Regions from separate parts of the Cytobacillus sp. FSL W7-1323 genome, predicted to be linked through region 2. Evidence: riboswitches for the same ligand, from Rfam matches in the RefSeq annotation. Region 2 holds a riboswitch; the other holds the start of a gene.
What was found. Region 2 has a riboswitch for S-adenosylmethionine ahead of MKX67_RS05440 (MetQ/NlpA family ABC transporter substrate-binding protein). Riboswitches for the same ligand answer to the same signal wherever they lie in the genome.
Positions count from the first base shown of each region.

Region 1: it holds a riboswitch for S-adenosylmethionine, as region 2 does, so the genes downstream of both, MKX67_RS00700 (bifunctional homocysteine S-methyltransferase/methylenetetrahydrofolate reductase) here and MKX67_RS05440 (MetQ/NlpA family ABC transporter substrate-binding protein) in region 2, are expected to answer to the same signal.

Region 1 covers NZ_CP151998.1:134,524-145,504, forward strand. The annotation lists gene fusA (elongation factor G) at 1-1,374, shown strand, start outside; gene tuf (elongation factor Tu) at 1,496-2,683, shown strand; gene metH (methionine synthase) at 2,778-6,200, opposite strand; gene MKX67_RS00700 (bifunctional homocysteine S-methyltransferase/methylenetetrahydrofolate reductase) at 6,178-8,037, opposite strand; SAM riboswitch class I at 8,144-8,256, opposite strand; gene rpsJ (30S ribosomal protein S10) at 8,615-8,923, shown strand; gene rplC (50S ribosomal protein L3) at 8,960-9,589, shown strand; gene rplD (50S ribosomal protein L4) at 9,614-10,237, shown strand; gene rplW (50S ribosomal protein L23) at 10,237-10,521, shown strand; gene rplB (50S ribosomal protein L2) at 10,550-10,981, shown strand, end outside.
Region 2 covers NZ_CP151998.1:1,036,342-1,046,220, forward strand. The annotation lists partial or broken gene MKX67_RS05395 (MerR family DNA-binding transcriptional regulator) at 1-127, opposite strand, end outside; gene MKX67_RS05400 (DUF5392 family protein) at 496-930, shown strand; gene MKX67_RS05405 (TetR family transcriptional regulator) at 958-1,563, shown strand; gene MKX67_RS05410 (GNAT family N-acetyltransferase) at 2,128-2,625, shown strand; gene MKX67_RS05415 (antibiotic biosynthesis monooxygenase) at 2,635-2,940, shown strand; gene MKX67_RS05420 (hypothetical protein) at 2,937-3,308, shown strand; gene MKX67_RS05425 (cobalamin-dependent protein) at 3,305-3,955, shown strand; gene MKX67_RS05430 (STAS domain-containing protein) at 3,942-4,715, shown strand; gene MKX67_RS05435 (pyridoxal phosphate-dependent aminotransferase) at 5,009-6,172, opposite strand; SAM riboswitch class I at 6,413-6,523, shown strand; gene MKX67_RS05440 (MetQ/NlpA family ABC transporter substrate-binding protein) at 6,612-7,436, shown strand; gene MKX67_RS05445 (aminoglycoside phosphotransferase family protein) at 7,519-8,382, opposite strand; gene MKX67_RS05450 (hypothetical protein) at 8,471-8,656, shown strand; gene MKX67_RS05455 (MFS transporter) at 8,717-9,879, opposite strand, start outside.

The DNA.
Region 1 (10,981 bases), 900 kb from region 2:
TCTAATGATGAGATTAAAGCTGCAATCCGTCAAGGTACAGTAAACGTTGAATTCTATCCAGTTATTTGTGGATCTGCTTTCAAAAACAAAGGTGTTCAAAAAATGCTTGATGCAGTAATCGACTACCTTCCATCTCCATTGGATGTACATGCCATTAAAGGTATCAATCCAGAGACAGAAGAAGAAGTTACTCGTCCATCAAGTGATGAAGAGCCTTTCTCTGCATTAGCATTTAAAGTTATGACTGACCCTTATGTTGGTAAATTAACTTTCTTCCGCGTTTACTCTGGTACGTTAGATTCAGGTTCTTATGTTAAGAACTCTACAAAAGATAAACGTGAACGTGTAGGTCGTATCCTACAAATGCATGCAAACTCTCGTGAAGAGATCTCTACAGTTTATGCAGGGGATATTGCTGCTGCTGTTGGTTTGAAAGATACTTCTACTGGAGATACACTATGTGATGAAAAGAGTCTTGTAATTCTTGAATCTATGGAGTTCCCAGAGCCAGTTATCTCTCTTTCTATCGAACCGAAGTCTAAAGCAGACCAAGATAAGATGACTACAGCACTTCAAAAACTTCAAGAAGAAGATCCAACATTCCGCGCGCATACTGACCAAGAAACTGGTCAAGTAATCATCGCTGGTATGGGTGAGCTTCACCTTGATATCCTTGTAGACCGTATGAAACGTGAATTTAAAGTAGAAGCAAATGTTGGTGCACCACAAGTTGCTTATCGTGAAACTTTCCGTGCATCTGCAAACATCGAAGGTAAATTCGCGCGTCAATCCGGTGGTCGTGGTCAATTTGGTCACGTTTGGATTGAGTTCTCTCCAAATGAAGAAGGTGCAGGATTTGAATTCGTAAACGGCATCGTTGGTGGTGTTGTTCCACGTGAATATATCCCTGCAGTACAATCTGGTCTTGAAGATGCTATGGAGCGTGGTGTATTAGCCGGCTATCCAATGGTTGATATTAAAGCTAGATTATTTGATGGATCTTACCATGATGTTGACTCATCTGAAATGGCGTTTAAAATTGCCGCTTCTATGGCACTGAAAAACGCTGCTTCAAAATGTAACCCAGTTATCCTTGAACCGGTAATGAAAGTTGAAGTAGTTATTCCGGAAGAGTATATGGGAGACATTATGGGTGATGTTACTTCTCGTCGTGGACGTGTAGAAGGTATGGAAGCTCGCGGTAACGCGCAAGTTGTACGTGCAATGGTTCCACTTTCTGAAATGTTTGGTTATGCTACTTCATTGCGTTCTAATACGCAAGGTCGCGGTACATTCTCAATGCACTTTGATCATTATGAAGAAGTTCCAAAATCAATTTCTGAAGAAATCATCAAAAAAAATAAAGGTGAATAATTGATTTTACCTTTTTAATCAAGTATAACTATCATTGTAAGTAACCTGACATTGGAAGGTAGCCACCGACCAATGTCAATCAAATACTTAATTTATTTAAATTTAAAGGAGGATTTTCCTAATGGCTAAAGAAAAATTTGACCGTTCAAAACCCCATGTTAACATCGGAACTATCGGACACGTTGACCATGGTAAAACTACATTAACAGCAGCAATCACAACTGTACTTGCGAAAGCAGGCGGCGGTGAAGCTCGTGGATATGACCAAATCGATGCTGCTCCAGAAGAAAGAGAGCGTGGTATCACAATCTCTACTGCACACGTTGAGTACGAAACTGAAAACCGTCACTATGCACACGTTGACTGCCCAGGTCACGCTGACTATGTTAAAAACATGATCACTGGTGCTGCACAAATGGACGGCGGTATCCTAGTAGTATCTGCTGCTGATGGCCCAATGCCACAAACTCGTGAGCACATCCTTCTTTCTCGTCAAGTAGGTGTACCTTACCTTGTTGTATTCATGAACAAATGTGACATGGTAGACGACGAAGAATTACTTGAATTAGTAGAAATGGAAGTTCGTGACCTTCTTTCTGAATATGAATTCCCTGGTGACGATATTCCTGTAATCAAAGGTTCTGCGCTTAAAGCTCTTGAAGGAGATGCTGCGTGGGAAGAAAAAATCATTGAATTAATGGCTGCAGTTGATGAGTATATCCCAACTCCAACTCGTGACACTGAAAAACCATTCATGATGCCAGTTGAGGATGTATTCTCAATCACTGGTCGTGGTACTGTTGCTACAGGTCGTGTTGAGCGTGGACAAGTTAAAGTCGGTGATACTATTGAAATCATCGGTCTTGCTGAAGAACCAAAATCAACTACTGTAACAGGTGTTGAAATGTTCCGTAAGCTTCTTGATTATGCTGAAGCAGGAGATAACATTGGTGCTCTTCTTCGTGGTGTTGCACGTGAAGATATCCAACGTGGTCAAGTATTAGCTAAACCAGCTTCAATTACTCCACACGTAAAATTCAAAGCTGAAGTTTACGTTTTATCTAAAGAAGAAGGTGGACGTCACACTCCATTCTTCACAAACTACCGTCCTCAGTTCTACTTCCGTACAACTGATGTAACTGGTATTTGTAACCTTCCTGAAGGTGTAGAAATGGTTATGCCTGGAGATAACATCGAAATGAACGTTGAACTTATCTCTCCAATCGCTATCGAAGAAGGTACTAAATTCTCTATCCGTGAGGGTGGACGTACTGTAGGCGCTGGCGTAGTTGCTACAATCGTTGAGTAATAAATTTTGATTATGATATTTGAAGGGGACGCCTTTCATAGAAAAAGCAGTCGGGACGCCGGCTGCTTTTTCTTTATGCTTTTTTTTACATCAATCATGAAGAGGAGTGTACATTAAAGTATCTTGCTTCGGGGTGTGAAAACACCATAGCTGTAACAGAGGCTTCAGGTTCCATCATATAACCTTCTGTTAATTCGATCTCAATATCTTCTGGTTGTATAAGACGGAATAACTTCGCTTGATCTTCTAAATTTGGACAGGCTGGATAACCGAATGAAAATCGTTGTCCTTGATATTTAGCCGCAAAACGCTCCTCCATCGTCATTGTTGGGTGATCTGGAAAACCCCATTTATCCCTAATCTGTCTGTGAATATACTCAGCCAGCCCTTCAGCTGTTTCTAACGCAATTGCTTGCAATGCGTGACTTTCTAGAAATCTGCCTTCCTCTTTTAATTGTGTAGCTGCTTGTCGTATTCCCTTTCCTGCTGTTACAGCAAAAAAACATACATAGTCTGTTTGCTTTTCTCTTAGATAATCAGCAAGACAAAGATTTTTTCCTTTTTCTTGTCTAGGGAATACAAACTTTTCAATAGGAAGATCGTCTTTATTCATTATAATGATATTATTTCCATTGGCATTTGCTTTAAAAAATTGGTAAGTAGCTTTTGGTTGTATCCAGTTATTTTTAATTATTTCATGGATCAGTGAGTCTAACAGGATATTCACCTTTTCTAGTTTTTCATTAGTGAGCTCCCTTTTTTGATTTTTAACCCCAAGATGATATAGCAGCATTTTACGGTTAATATATGGTTCTATATGGTGGAAAGAGATATTTGTAATTAAATGTCTCTTTAAGTCTTGCGGTTGAAAAATAGGAGCTTCTTGAACGGTTTTCACTCCAACGGCTGGTTCGGAATATTTTTTTATCAATTGGGCTTCTTCTTTGGTAGTTTGTGCTGTTCTCGAGATTTGTGCTTGAAATAATTCACTATAGCGACTTGGTTCTCGGATTTCATTTGCTAAACTCAGACCGGTCATTGCATCTTTTGCATATAAGACGAGTCCTTTGTAGTTAGGGGCGATTTTATTATTCGTAAATTTTCGAGATAAGGCAGCTCCCCCCACCATAATGGGGGTTTGTATATGGGCATCCTGTAAGTCCTTTGCTGTTAATGCCATTTGTTGTGCTGACTTTACGAGTAAGCCAGAAAGTCCAATGATGTCGGGTTTTTCCTCTCTAATGGCTGCGATAAGTTCAGCAGAAGAGACTTTAATTCCAAGATCAATGGTTTCAAATCCATTGTTAGAGAGAATAATATCGACAAGATTCTTACCGATATCATGGACATCACCTTTGACGGTTGCGAGTAAAACTTTCCCCTTACTTGTAGATGTTTGTTTATCATTCTCCATATAAGGTTCTAAAAACGCGACTGATGCTTTCATCACTTCTGCACTTTGTAAGACTTCTGCAACAATTAATTGATTATCATTAAATAATCTACCTACTTCTGCCATACCATTCATTAATGGTCCGTTGATAATATCTAATGGATTTGGGTATTTCGCTAATGCTCTTTCTAAATCTGGGAGAAGGCCTTCTTTTGTTCCTTCTATTATATAGCTTGATAAACGTTCTTCTAATGATAGTAAATGGGTTTCTATCCTTTTTTCCTTCTTCTTATCACGATAAAAGTCAGTAAAATCAGCTAAAATGCTATCGCTGGTTTGAAAAAGAAGCTTTTCTGCTAATTCTACTTCATTTTTAGGGATGCTTGGGAAACGCTCTAGCTTTTCTGTATTGACGATTGCATAGTCTAGCCCGGCTTTCGTGCAATGAAAGAGGAAGACGGAATTTAAAATTTCTCTCCCCACACTCGGAAGACCAAAGGACACATTACTAATGCCTAAAATCGTTTTCGCCTCCGGTAGAGCTTCTTTAATAAGTTTAATACCAAGTACAGTTTCTTTAGCAGAACCAATATATTGTTCATCTCCAGTGCCGACAGGAAATACGAGGGGGTCGAAGATAATATCCTCTGGAGGTACTTGATACTGCTCAACGAGGATATGATAGGCCCGTTTAGCTATGACTAGCTTGTTTTCAGCTGTGATGGCCATGCCTTCCTCATCAATGGTACCGACAACAATGGCTGCTCCGTACTGATGGATAAGCTTTGCAGCAAAGGTGAATCGGTCCTCACCATCTTCTAAGTTAATCGAATTGATTATAGCTTTACCTTGAGAGTAGGTAAGAGCTTTGGCGATTACTTCATCATCAGTTGAATCAATGACTAGGGGAACTTTGATTTTTTTCGTTACTTCAGCTAAAAAATGGTCCATATCTTCTATCTCATTACGATCAGGGTCAGCAAGGCATATATCAATGACGCTTGCTCCTTTTTTAACTTGGGCTCTAGCAATTTCCGATGCTTCCTCATACTTTCCTTCATTAATCAACCGTTTGAATTTTTTTGAGCCAATGACATTTGTCCGCTCACCAACCATAATCGGTCTAATAGATTCATCATAGGTAAGGGGTTCAATACCTGATAGTTTATGCTGTCTCTTTTTAGTAATGGGACGGGGTGGTACATGGGCTAATGCTTGACTGATTGCTGTGATGTGCGCTGGTGTGGTACCGCAACAACCACCAACGATATTCACCCAGCCCTGTGTGGCAAAATCCAAAAGCTTTGTAGATAGAGATTCTGCTGTTTCGTGATAACAACCGTCTTCATCTGGTAAGCCTGCATTAGGATAACAGCTAACCCCAGTTGAAGAGAGTTGTGCTAGAGAGCGAATATGCTCTTGCATAAATTCCGGTCCAGTTGCGCAGTTGAGTCCAACAGCTATTGGTTTCATGTGCTCTATTGAAATGTAAAACGCTTCGATGTTTTGCCCTGCCAAAGTGGTGCCCATCGGTTCTATTGTCCCTGATACCATTATAGGGAGTTCTTTCTTTGTGTGATGAAAGGCTTCTTTAATCCCTAGGAAAGCAGCTTTTACATTAAGGAGATCTTGGCTTGTTTCTATTAATAATAAATCTACACCACCGTCAATGAGTCCTATGGCTTGTGTACGATAATCCATGACTAATTGTTTAAAAGTTGTTCCACCGGTAACGCTTAATGTCTTAGTAGTTGGTCCCATAGATCCTGCTACATATCGCGGATGATTAGGCTTGTCGTATTTATGCGCTGCTTTTATAGCGATTTCAGCCGCTCTGCGGTTTAATAATTCACTTAAATGCCCAATATTATATTCTTCTAAAACGATACGCGTCGCTCCGAATGTATTTGTTTCAATTATATCTGCCCCTGCCGAAAGATAAGCTTCATGAATTGATTGAATCAATTCAGGTCGCGTAAGTGTGAGGTGTTCATTACAACCTTCTAAATCCTCACCACCAAAGTCATCTGCAGTTAGGTGGGCTTCTTGTAGCATGGTACCCATTGCTCCATCCATGATTAAAATCTTTTCCGTCATTTGTTTAGTGATGGCTACTTTTGACATAATGATGCTCCTTCATCTGTTGATCTTTTCTTCTAATATGATTGGTCAGCTCGGTTGTAAGTTGATATCTAAGGAAGGGGGTAACAAGGTAGATGCCTTGAAAGAGTTCTAAGGCTGCATCGATCAACTCTTTTGTAATTAATAAGCCTTCTTTCTCAGCTAGAACAGGGTTAACCGCTTTAGCCATTCTGTCGCGGGTCGTTTGAGTAATCTTGATACCAGGCACTTCGTTATGAAGATACTCTGCATTTTTGCTGCTAATCAGTGGCATCATTCCGATGAAAATAGGTGCGGACAGATGCTTTGTTGCCTCATGAATCTCTAATAGTTGTGTTACTGAAAACACTGGCTGTGACACGATATAATCAGCGCCTGCTTTTATCTTCCTTTCAAGTCGGGCAACAGCTTTGTCTAAGGATTTGACATGAGGATTAAATGCTGCCCCGACAGAAAAGACGGCATTTTCACCAAGTTCAGAACCTGAAGGGGAAATTCCTTCATTAAATTGTTTAATCATTTCTATTAATTCAAAGGAAGATAAATCAAACACAGATGAAGCGCCTGGGAAATTACCAACTCTTGCCGGATCCCCTGTAATGGCTAAAATATCATGCAACCCCAATGTATGAAGACCCATGAGATGTGATTGTAAGCCGATTAAGTTTCGATCTCTACAGGAGAGGTGGACAAGTGGTCGAACGTTTGTATCCTTTTGGATGATATGTGCTAGGGCTTCATTTGCGATTCGTGGTGTCGCAAGAGAGTTATCTGCGAGTGTGATTGCATCAACCCCAGCATCTTTTAAGGCTCTGGCACCTTCAAAAAATTTAGCAGTTGATAGCTTCTTAGGTGGGTCTAGTTCGACGATGATGGTGCGTTTTTCTTGTACAAGTGTCTCTAACGGGGTATTGGTGCGTTCGATTGTAATTCTCTCTATTTTAGGTTTCCTTTTATTTGTTACTTGTTTTTCAATAATCGGTACAGCATGCCTAACTTCGTCTGCAAATGCTTTAATATGGCCAGGTGTCGTTCCGCAGCAACCACCAAGCAGTCGAACACCTTGCTTAAGGAAGGACTTCGCTGATTTTCTAAAATAGTCTTCACTCTCCTTATATTGAATCGTACCATCGATATAGGCCGGTAGACTCGCGTTAGGATATGCAGAGAGAAACGCGTGCTGAGGTAATTCAACGGAGGAGAGTGTCTCTAACATATGATGTGGACCTAAACGGCAGTTTACCCCGACAACATCTGCCCCTTTAGCTTCTAACCTTTTTAAGGCGTCATTAATTAACGTCCCATTTTGTAATATAGCGATTTCTTGTAAAGACACTTGGGCAATTATAGGTATATCCGTTTCTTTCCGGGCAATAGAGAGAACCGTTTCTAATTCTTCTAAATCATAATATGTTTCAAGAAGGAGCCCATCTACGCCTTCTAACAATAAGCAGTATAGCTGTTCACGAAAGTTACGTTTAATTTCATCTAGAGGAATAGAGAGGGGGTTTAATCCTCGTACACCTCCAATTGTGCCAAGCACATATGCCTGGTGCTGTTGAATACTAGATCGTGCCAGTTTTACAGCCGCACTATTAATCTCTTTGACTGAATCCTCTAGGCCATACCGTTTCAATTTTAAATAATTCGCAGCGTAGGAATTTGTTTGAATTAAATCAGCACCTGCATGGAGATAGGCTTGATGAATGTGCTGAATTTGTTCCGGTGCTGAGAGGTTTAACTCTTCAAAACATGTATCCGTACCATAAGAATAAAGAAGTGTTCCTATCGCACCGTCAGCAATTAATACTTGGTTCTTTATTTTTTCAAGGAAGTTCAAAGGTCTCACTCCTTCAATTCATATTTTGTTGAATTCAATGGATGAGAAGCCAAAGAGAAAATAAAAAAGGCCCTCAAGAAGAAGGCCTATTATTATCATAGTCATCTTCTCATCTTTCAAGCGTATAGCTTGTAGGAATTAGCACCTTTTCAATAATGTTCACTATTGATGGTTGCTGAGGTGTCATCGGGCCTATCCCTCAACCTCTCATGATAAGAAATAAAAAATATTTTATTGACTAAAATTTACATGAATGAGTCTATGTTTGTCAAATAAAAATTTAGAAAATTTAAAAATAAGTAATTAAATAAGCGTTTTTTTAGAAAATGATGTAAAGAGGAAGATATACTTGAAAACACTATTAACAGCAGTTATAATGTTAAAAGTGTGCAGAACAGAGAGAAACGCAATCAATAGTTGCATTTGTTATGTCTTTTCTGTATAATAGACAATGTTGGTCTTTGACTGCGATGAAGTGAAAGGTTGCTGACACACCCGGCCGCTTTGCCATGGCGAGTGTGTGGGAAATTTTCACGGAGAATGTCTATATGAAAATAGGCGAAAAGGAGGGAAAATAATGGCAAAACAAAAAATTCGTATTCGTTTAAAAGCTTATGATCACAGAATTCTTGATCAATCTGCTGAAAAAATCGTTGAAACTGCAAAACGCTCTGGTGCGGCTGTATCTGGTCCGATCCCATTGCCAACTGAAAAGTCAGTTTACACAATTCTTCGTGCGGTGCATAAATATAAAGATTCTCGTGAGCAATTCGAAATGCGTACACACAAACGTTTAATCGACATCATTAATCCAACACCACAAACAGTCGATTCATTAATGCGTTTAGACTTACCATCTGGTGTTGATATCGAAATTAAACTTTAATTAATACATTAAAACAATCTAGGAGGTGTGACTGAAATGACCAAAGGAATCTTAGGAAGAAAGATTGGTATGACTCAAGTATTTGCTGAAAACGGTGATCTTATCCCGGTAACAGTGGTTGAAGCTACTCCAAACGTTGTTCTTCAAAAGAAATCAGTTGATACTGATGGATACGAAGCAATCCAAATCGGTTTTGAAGATAAACGTGAAAAGCTTTCAAACAAACCGGAAAAAGGACACGCTGCTAAAGCTGATACTACTCCTAAGCGCTTCGTTCGCGAATTACGCGGAGCTGACTTAGCTGAGTATGAAGTTGGTCAGGAAGTCAAAGTTGATATTTTCGCTGAAGGTGAAAAAATTGATGTAACAGGAATTTCAAAAGGTAAAGGTTTCCAAGGTGCAATTAAACGCCACGGACAATCTCGCGGACCAATGGCACACGGTTCACGTTACCACCGTCGCCCAGGTTCAATGGGTCCTGTTGCTCCAAACCGCGTATTTAAAGGTAAATTATTACCTGGTCGCATGGGCGGAGAACAAATCACAGTACAAAACCTTGAAATCGTAAAAGTAGATGCAGAACGCAATCTTCTATTAGTAAAAGGTAATGTACCTGGCTCTAAAAAAGCGCTTCTAAAACTAGTAAGTGCGGTTAAAGCAAAGTAATAACCCGGAAAGGAGGAAGTAAGAATGCCTAAAGTTGCATTATTAAACCAAAGTGGTTCACAAGTTGGCGATATTGAGCTGAACGACTCAATCTTTGGTATCGAGCCAAACAACCACGTGATGTTTGAAGCTGTTATTATGCAAAGAGCTTCTCTACGTCAAGGAACTCATAAAACTAAAATTCGTTCTGAAGTAGCTGGCGGAGGACGTAAACCATGGCGTCAAAAAGGCACAGGTCGTGCTCGTCAAGGTTCAATTCGTTCACCACAATGGCGCGGAGGCGGTACTGTATTTGGTCCTGTACCACGCAGCTATAGCTATAAATTACCTAAAAAAGTTCGTCGCTTAGCTATCAAATCAGCGTTATCTACTAAAGTTGCGGAAGAGAACATTCTAGTATTAGAAACACTATCTTTCGAAGCTCCAAAAACAAAAGACTTTAAAGGTCTACTTAAAGGTCTTTCTGTAGATTCTAAAGCATTAATCGTAACTGCAGACATCGATGAAAACGTAGCATTATCTGCTCGTAACATCCCTGGAGTAACAGTTGTTACTGCTAACGGAATCAGTGTATTAGACGTTTTAAATCATGATAAATTGATCATGACTAAGCAAGCGGTCGAAAAAGTAGAGGAGGTGCTTGCATAATGGATGCACGCGATATCATTAAGCGCCCCGTTATCACTGAACGTTCTACTGACATCATGGCTGACAAAAAATATACTTTTGAAGTTGATGTAAGAGCTAATAAAACTCAAGTTAAAGATGCTGTTCAAGAAATCTTTGATGTAAAAGTTGAAAAAGTGAACATCATGAACTACAAAGGTAAATTCAAGCGCATGGGTAAATTCGGTGGTTATACAAACAAACGCCGTAAAGCGATTGTTAAACTAACTGCTGACAGCAAAGAAATCGAAATCTTTGAAGCTTAATTTCTAACAAGAAGAGGAGGGAAATGAAATGGCGATTAAAAAATACAAACCTACCTCTAATGGTCGTCGCGGCATGACGGTATCTGATTTCGCAGAAATCACTACAGACAAACCAGAAAAATCTTTGCTTGCTCCAGTAAAGCGCAAAGGTGGCCGTAACAACCAAGGTAAGTTGACAGTTCGTCATCAAGGCGGCGGTCATAAACGTCAATATCGTATCATCGACTTTAAACGTGACAAAGATGGAATACCAGGTCGCGTTGCTACAGTCGAGTATGATCCAAACCGCTCAGCTAACATTGCACTAATTAATTATGTAGATGGAGAAAAGCGTTACATCCTAGCTCCTAAGACTCTTAAAGTAGGCGCAGAAGTAATGTCTGGTCCTGAAGCAGATATCAAAGTAGGTAATGCATTACCACTTACAAACATTCCTGTGGGTACTGTAATCCACAACATC
Region 2 (9,879 bases):
GAGAACGTTCTGCTTCAAGTAACCCAAGGTTTGTATAATGGTCAATGGTTCTTTTAGTTAAATTTACTCTTTCTGCTAATTCACCGATTTTTAGTTTCTCGTTCCCAATATGATACCTCCAAACTATAACGTTATGGTTAAATTATACTCCTGTCCAGTTTAGTTGACAATAGTTTCGACTTACAAAATAAATCCACTCGTTTTTCAATTGACAGATGACACGTTGTCATTTAAAATTAAAATTAATTATGACACACTGTCATTTTCGGGAGGGGAAATATTGAATACGCCATTAAACCAAATCGTTAAGAAACTTCGTTTGCAAGGTATAAAGGTTTCTATATGTAAAAAGCCACAAGGTTTAAGGAATATGCACAACTGATTTTGGTAACATCGGCATGTATTTACCGGCAGTATTCCCATTAGGTGAGGGGAAACTATAGATAGGGGAAAACCCTATTTGTGATTAAATAAAATAGAAAGGATGGCATTCACATGAATATGAATCCTTTTACTGATATGCCTGTATTTGTTAAGAAAGAAATTGAATTATTAAATGAACGTTTAGCGCCAGCGATGAGAGTTGCTTCTCGATTTTCGTTATTTTCATTTCCGCTTGTTGTTTTCTCAATCATGAATATCATCATTGTTCTTTTCACCATGCCCATGGATGAAAACACTTGGATTACTTTGCTCATCTACTCCATTTTAGGTGCTGTAGGTATGGCTTTATCTAAGGAATCGAAAATCCGCAGAAAAGCAATTGAGAAAACAAGCGTTGATTATATGATCCAACGTATTAATGACAGCAAAATAGCAACTGAACAAATGAAAAAAAGATATATCATAATAATTAATGAGAAGCCTGTTATGGCGCTTGCACAATTCATGGAATTTCTGCGTGAAGAACAGCGCCGTTCCTCGTTTTAGATTGATTCCTTTAGGGAGGGGAGTATAATGCCAAAAATCACTTTTTATAATTTATCAATTGAAAAACGCGAAAAGCTTATCAATGCTGTAAAGCAAGAGTTTTCTCGTGTTCCACTATCGCAAGCATCCATTAGTAATATTGTAAAATCTGCCCGTATTCCAAGGGGGAGTTTTTATCAATATTTTGAAGATAAGGAAGATGCTTTTTTTTACTTGCTAGAAGAGAGAGTAAAAAGGAATCAAAGTGAAGTTTACTTTTTATTGAATAAGCACAATGGGGATATTTTTGAAATGATGATTGCTTTTTTCGAAAAGGTGATTACTGAACAAGATGAGAATCGGAACTTTCTCAAAAATTTATTTTTAAATATGACATATGAAGTGGAACATGAATTTGGTCGAAGTTTCAATGGATATGAAACGAATCAGCAGTTTATCCAATTCGAATCAAAGGTAAATAAAGAAATATTGCATATCTCAAATCAGGAAGAGTTTAAGTATTTAATGAAAATACTTACATCTGTTTTACTAAGGAGTATTATCGAAACATTTTCTAAGGATCAATCAAAGGAAGAAGCACTAAGAAATTTTAAGTTAGAAATCACTCTCTTAAAACGGGGACTTAAGAAATAATCATGAAATGAGAAGTAGTTGGAATGAAAAATTTATTCTTTCGTTTCAACTCTTTTTTTGCTGAATTGCTATTGAATGATCGCATCTATGTGATTTTTTCACAAAATTCCAAAAATATACATAGTGGTGCTATAATAAGAATAGCAATAGTCAATTTAGCCATTATTCCCCGTAGAAGGGGGGTGTTGCTTTGTCAGTTTTTGAGGCATTGGTGTTTGCTTGTACATTTACAAGTTTAATAATGGCTGTGCTACAATTCAAAAACGATGATAAAAAATAATCCACCTCATGTATAGGTGGATGGTGTCAATTGTTCATTGGCTAATGCTATTGCGAGATCGGACGGTGTTGCCGCACCACCGATCTTTTCTAATATATGCCTTTATCTAGTCCTATTATACAATAGAATGATTTTTTGGAACAAGCTTTGAGTAAAAACTTACGTTTGTTTATTTTATGAACAATACCATTCTTGCCTTTGCCTTTTTCTTAACCTCATTTCCTGTTACAATTATAGATAAAATACGTTTAAGGAAATTTCCTTCCTTTTAGTGGGTATTGAACATGAAAATTAGATTATTCTCAAGAAAAGATAGTACACAAATCCAATCTGTTGCTAGGGAGAGTTGGCGTTACGCATATGAAGGTTTAATTCCCGAGCGAACACAGGTTGATTTTTTATTATCTGTATATACTGAAGACGCTTTAATGAGAAGTTTATCTACTTCGGTTTTATTGGTTGCTGAAGAAGAAGGAGAAGTTATTGGTTTCGTTCATTTTTCATTAATAAATATTAAGAAAGAAATAGAATTAGGTGCTTTATATATATTGCCGAGTTTTCACCGCCGAGGTATTGGTACAGCCCTACTAAAAGCGATGTTTGAATATTTTTATGATGTCAATAAAATTACGGTTTCTGTTGTGATGCGAAATGATTCTGCTTTGGATTTTTATCATTCAAAAGGATTTAAACAAGTAGGAAAAATGAATGATTCCATTTTCGGATTTAGTATTCCAACCATTGTAATGGAATGGAGAAGTAACACAAGTCCAAATGTGTAGGGGGAAGTTATGTATACCGTATTCTCAACTTTTGATGTAAATGAAAGTAAAGCAGATGAAGTGATTGAAATATATAAGAATCGTTCACGTTTAGTCGATAAAGCAGATGGGTTCGTCGACTTTATGTTGCTTCAGAATGATAAACGTAAAGGAGAATTGACAGTACAATTAATTTTTGAAACAAAGGAAGATTATTTACGCTGGGTAAGAAGTAAAGATTTTCAACGAATTCATGATCTTGAAAAGAAGTATCCAGATAAAGAATTAGCAGCAGTCATTCCAAAAGTGTCGCAATATAAGGTTGTGGTAAAGTGAGTAAATATGAAATAATCGCAGAAGAAGTAACAAAAAGGATATTTCGAGAAGACCCTACATTAATTGAACGATATGGTGAACGTGGGAGAAATCAAACATTTATTGATAATATGCATCACTTAGATTATTTAAAGACGGCAATGGAATTAAATACGTCAAAGATTTTCACTGACTATGCCCTTTGGTTAAGAGGTATCTTAATTAAATATGGTATGACGACGCAAACCTTGATTGATAATTTTCTTTTTTTAGAAGAGGAATTAGAGAAATGTACGGTGGTAGAAAGTGAAATTAGTTCTGCATATATTGGTTTGTTAGGAGAGGCTGTGTCTATTTTAAGAGATGTTCAAGGAGGCGAGGCACAGTGACGAGAGGAGAAGATCTAGCAGAAATCCTTTTATCTGGAGCTGTTGCTGATGCTTGGGAATATATTGAGCGATTCGATTATTTGACTAATGTAGAAATTTATCAAGATATTATTACACCAGCTATGGTTAATATTGGTCTTAAATGGGAAAATTTTGAGATAACAGTTGCAGATGAACATTTGGCATCTGGAGTTTGCGATTTCATTCTTTCAAGATTAGCTGCAAAGCACAAGTTTAAACCTGTTAAGGATGCACCGACCGCCATGTTTCTTTGTTTATCAGGAGAGCAGCATTATTTGGGATTAAAGATGGTAGCCAGTATATTTGCAGAGAATGGATGGAGAACCAAGTTTTTAGGAGCAAATTTACCTGTACAATATGCATTGCAGGCTGCGAAGGATTGGAAACCAGATGTAATTGGCTTATCAGTTTCGATTGCTACCCATTTACCGGCACTTACGGAATATATGGAAGCTTTTTCTTATTTACCAAAGAAACCTAGGATTTTATTAGGTGGAAGATTGACAAATTTATATGATTTAGCTTCTTTTACCGCTATTAAGCCGGAAATTATTTCAAACTTATATGCTGTAGATAAATGGATCACTGCTTTTAATACGGAGGGGAGGAAAAATGCGATTAATTGATCTACATTTGCCGATACCGTATATACTAGCTAATAAGAATGGTGAAATCATTAGCTATACATCTAAAGCGGATGAAGTCTTTGATTTATCAGAAGGTATGATTAAAAGTATAGTTGATGAAGGGAGTATCTCTAAGTTTGAAAGGGTAGCTGCCATACCAGAAAAGAGTATGAGATTTGAAGCTAATTTAAAAACAAGAAGTATACCGATAGCACTATTTGATATTCATATCAGTTGGGATTTTCAAGGTAATGCGTCCATGCAATTTTTATTCAAAGATGATGATAATGAACCATTAATGGAGAAATTACAGGCCCTACAAAACAGATTAGCAAAGACAGATTTTGAGCTTTATGAGCAGAAGGAAACATTAGAAAAAACATTGCAAAGGTTGGATGAATTATCAGGTCCTTTTATCTCTTTAACAAAAGAGATCTGTTATATTCCTTTGTTTGGCGATATGACGGGCGATAAATTTACAACGATTATGGAGCAAACGCTTGCCCGTCTGTCAGATCATGATTACAGGTGGATACTGATTGATTTAACAGCGGTTGCTAAAGTATATAAAGAGGGAACGAGCGGCTTAGAGCTTTTAATCAAGAGCATTCTTCTAATGACAGGAGGAGAAGTGAGACTCATTGGTATAAATCCGAGTCTAGCAAAAGCACTTCAGCCTTATCAATTAAGAAATGTTGTTCATACGGAACAATCGTTACAAAGTTTTCTTCAATCAGTGATAAATGATCATGCTATATGAACATTTATTAAACTGAGAGCCTACTTGGATAATGTATATGTTTGTACATGTGTTTATAGGTTGGCTTTGTTAAAAGAAAAGATTGTCGGATAACGATACGTTCCGAAAAAACTAAGTAAAGACATATGTAACAATGAAGATGATACCTTGTAACGGGAATGCGAATTTAAAAGGAAGAGAATATGAAGCTTTAGTTCGTTCATAAAAGCCTCCAAGTTACACAACCTAGCCCATAGGAACATAAGTTATACATGTTTCTATGGGCTAGGTTTGTGGCTGCCATACCTCTTATATTAAAATAATTTGAGTTGGCCAATTCTTTCTACTGCCTCAATTAATCGTTCTTCATCGACAAGTAATCCCACCCGAACATAACCTTCTCCAAAGGTCCCAAAGCCTTTTCCTGCGGCAACAGCTACATCAGCTTTTTCCAGTAAGTAGTCAGCAAATTCTTCACTATTGTATCCTTCAGGCACTGGCATCCAAGCAAAAAACGATCCTGAAGGAGACTTGCCGTGCCAGCCAACCTTTTCACAAGCGTTCATGAATGCATTTCTACGTCTCTCATATCGAGCAACAAGTTCGTCTACACTTGTTTGATCCCCATTTAATGCATCGGCTGCAGCTTTTTGAATCGCAGGGAATAAGCTTACATACATATGGTCTTGAAGAAGGTTGATGGCTTCAATGATTTGTTCATTTCCAACTGCAAATCCAATTCTCCACCCAGCCATATTATATGTTTTTGATAATGTATACATTTCAATACCAACGTCTTTCGCTCCGGCTGTGGCTAAGAAACTTTCAGGTTTCTTTCCATCAAAGCCGATAGCACCATAAGCAAAATCATGCAAGATGGTAATGTTGTTTTCCTTAGCAAAAGCAACAGTTTCTTCAAAAAATGTGGAATCAGCTGTCGCGCCTGTTGGATTATTAGGATAATTCAAAAATAGTAGGCGGGCATCCTTTTTTTGTTTTTCTGTAAATTGCGAGTAATCAGGTAGAAACTGATTTGCTTCTTTTAAAGGAAAGGTTTCGTATTTTACATTTGCCAAAACCGCACCAGATTCATAATCAGGGTAACCTGGATCTGGTAAGAGCATTAAATCTCCCTCATTGAGTAGGCATAATGGAATTTCTACTAAACCTGCTTTTGCGCCAAAAAGGATAGCTACTTCTTTTTCAGGCTCAATTTCTACCCCATATTCACGCGCATAAAAGGAAGCGGCGGCCTTCTTTAATTCATTAATTCCTCTAAAAGGAGAATATTTATGTGTCATTGGGTCTTCTGCAGCTTGCTGAAGTGATTGTACAATATGTGCAGGTGTTGGCTGGTCGGGATTGCCTTGTCCTAGGTTAATAACATCTCTGCCTTCAAGTTTTGCAGCAGCAACTTTTTGAACAAGGGAAGCAAAAAATTGTTGAGGTAATTGCTTCAAACGATGCGATAATTCCATTTTAATCCACCTTCATTCATTTAATCTATATACGAACGCATTTTATAACCAAAAAGACAAATTGTCCAGTTAATTTTATATAAAAGGAAATATTCGATTTCCTTTTTTGTTTTAAAAGAATAAAGGAAAGGTAGTTGGATCACTAAACCCATTTTCTTGGGAGATTGGATGTAGCATTATTTCGAACATTGACAAAAATAAAAGAGAGTAGTAATATCATATCATAAAAATTAAATGAAAAGCTTATCCAGAGAGACTGAGGGACTAGGCCCTATGACGTCCGGCAACCCCCAATATTGGGAAGGTGCCAATTCCTGCAGAATGATATCCATTCATTCTGAAAGATAAGGCGGAATAAAACCAATGCCTCTTTCAGATGATGAATAGTGGCTTTTTTTATTGGTTAAAATTCTGGTTACAGCTATGGGGAGGAAACATAATGAGAAAGTGGCTAATTGTTTTATTCATTGCAACTGTTTGTTTACTAACAGCATGTGGCGGAGGTTCAGACACGAGTGGAGAAAAGGTGGATGAAACGAAAGAACTAAAAATTGGTGCTACTGCCGGTCCTTATAGTGATATGTTGAAAAAAGCTATTGTACCTGGTCTAGAGGAAAAAGGATATAAAGTAACTGTCGTAGAGTTTAGCGATTATATCCAACCTAACAAAGCTTTAAATGAAGATGATATACAAGCTAACCTTTTCCAACATACAATTTACTTGGAGAATTTCGAGAAAGAAAATAACATGGACTTAGCACCATTAATTATTGTACCAACAGCCCCAATGGGGATTTACTCGAATGTGTTTAATTCAATTGATGAGATTAAAGACGGTGCAACCATTGCTATTCCAAATGACCCAACGAATGCAGCACGCGCTTTAAATACGTTAAATGACGAAGGTCTAATTACGATTGATGAAAACGCCGATCCACTAACAGTATCTGAAAAAGATGTGAAGGAGAATAAAAAGAATTTAGTTTTTCAACCGATTGAAGCAGGACAATTACCAAGATCTCTTGAGGGGGTGGATCTTGCTGCAGTTCCTGGTAACTTTGCGTTGGCAGCCGATATGGACTTATTAAGTGCATTAGCACTAGAAAATATGCTTGATGATTATCGCAACGTGGTTGCAGTTAAAGCAGACTTTGAAGATAAACAATATGCGAAAGACTTAAAAGAAGTGGTTGAGTCTGCAGAATTTGAAAAAATTATCGACGAAGAGTTTCAAGGATTTGGAAAGCCAGCGTGGATGGAATAACGAAGTAATAATAAGCAAGAAACCGGACAAAATTATATGGATTTGTCCGGTTTCTAATAATAGTTGTAGAATACTGTTAAACTTATCTGTGCATAATTTGTATTTTGGTCATTCCTGTACTTATGGATTGTCGAACAACTTTTTCATCCTGGTCATTGACGTTTTTCAACCATTTGTGAAATATTGGTTGTAAGCCGTAAAAGGAAGTGACTCTTCTATACATTTCATCTTTATTGAATTTTGTTTGATAAGATGCGAGAGCTTCTTTGGTGAATTGATCTCCGAAATCCCAATATAGCCCTGCAAAGTCAAACGCCGGGTCCCCTATTTGCGTATCTGTAAAGTCTATAATTCCTGATATTTCCTTTTTGCTTGGATGATAAAGGATATTGGCACTTGTTAGATCACCATGAATCACCACTTTTGCTTCTTTAAATTTTGACACCGCTAAAAACATTTTATCAATTTCTTCTTTTTCTGCGTCTTTTAAGAACGGAAATATTTTTTTAATCAGGGCTTGATGTAATTGCGCCCAATAATTTTCACTATGTAGTTCTTCTATGTTACATTTCTTTGCTTCATCTATATCCAGACGATGTAATTCTGTAAGAAATGTTCCTAGCCGCTTGGCTTCATATAAAGGAGGAGTAATCAATGAATGAGATAATGCTTGTCCTTTAATGAAGTGGTAAAAAACACCAATCATTTGTCCGTCTTTATTATAAAATGGAAGATAATTTGGTATTTCAATAATGGAAGAAAGATATGAGAGCTGGTGAAGTAGCTTTATTTCCTTTTTTATTTTCACTAATACTTGTTTTGTTTTTGGTATTCGGATGACATATGTTTGATTGACAATATAAATATGATGATCCCAACCAGAATGATTGCTTTCAATCTGTATTTCCTGAAGATGCGGGAGATGGTTTTTAATTAATTCCTTCATGGAACAGTCTCCTTTTTATTATTTTGTATAAATCGTTTTTTTGAGGGGGAAAATAGGCGAGACATCTTATAAAAGGGGAGTGAATGCAATGGAAAAAAAGTATGATAATCAAGTGGATGAGAAAATTATTGCTGCTCAAAATGAAGCTCAACAATACAATCAAATGGATACAGAATTAGAACAGTCAGAAGAAGTACAAGCAGCAATGGAGAAAAGTTATGAATATGAAGTGAAGAATCAACAACCGACATATGAACCGAATAAACCATTTTAATTAGAAAGAAGAGACTTCCATTACTTGGAGTCTCTTCTTTAATTATAGCATACCTTAATTTTACATTGATGCTGTTTGATGTGTCTGTTTACTCCCAGTGTGTTCGATTCGTCCATAAACTAAAAAGTAAAGAATAATTGAAGCAATCGACACAATCCCCATGTAAATGTATAACATACTGTAGCCTGTAATAGGAATCAGTAAACCTAATAAATAGGGTCCAAAACCTAAACCACCATCGAGAAAGATAAAGAAGGTAGAAGTAGCTAGCCCCATGCGATGGGGTGGCGTTAATTTGACCGCAATCGCTTGTGTACAAGACTGCATATTACCAAAGCCTAAGCCAATCAAAGCCCCCGCCACTAATAGCATAACACCATTTGCTGAATTACTAAGTAAGAATAGACCTACGCCAAATAAAATGAACGCTGGATACATCACATAATTTGCCCCTTTGCTGTCCATTAACCTACCAGTGAAAGGGCGGGATAGTAAGACAGCAATGGCATAGACAAAGAAGAAAAAGCTAGCAGCACTTACTAAGTCCTTTTCAATTGCATAAAAGTTAATAAAAGACAAGACGCTTGAATAACAAAATGCGACTGTTAATGTGACGAGTGCAATTGGAAGTGCCTTTGGTTCAATAAAGCTAGATAATTGAAAACCAGATGATTGAAATTGAGCTTTCTGATCTTCAGTTAACTCTTTCACATTCACCGTTAACCCGATAAGTAGGCCAATAATACCAAGAATCAAACAAAAAATGAAAATCGTATGAAAAGTTGTGTATTGACTCATTAACATACCGATAAAAGGTCCTATTGCCGTCGCTAAAGTATTACTCATACTAAAATAGCCGATTCCTTCACCTTTCCTTGTTTGCGGAATAACTGAAGCGACAATTGTACCACTTGCTGTACTTGCCATCCCTAATGTTAAACCGTGGATAAAGCGGGTAATAAGTAAGAAATTGACATCAATTTCAATAAAATAAAGACTTGTTGATAAACTAAATAATAGTAAGCCAATGATTAAAGTCTTCTTCCGTCCAATACGATCAATATATTTACCTATAAACAATCTTCCTACCAATGTTCCTATAATAAATATGCCAGTAACTAAGCCAGCTTGGCTGGCGGTTGCGTGATGTGCTTCAACGGCATACACGGCAATTGTAACCATTAATAAATAAAACACTAATGTTAGAAAAAAGTTTACGGAAG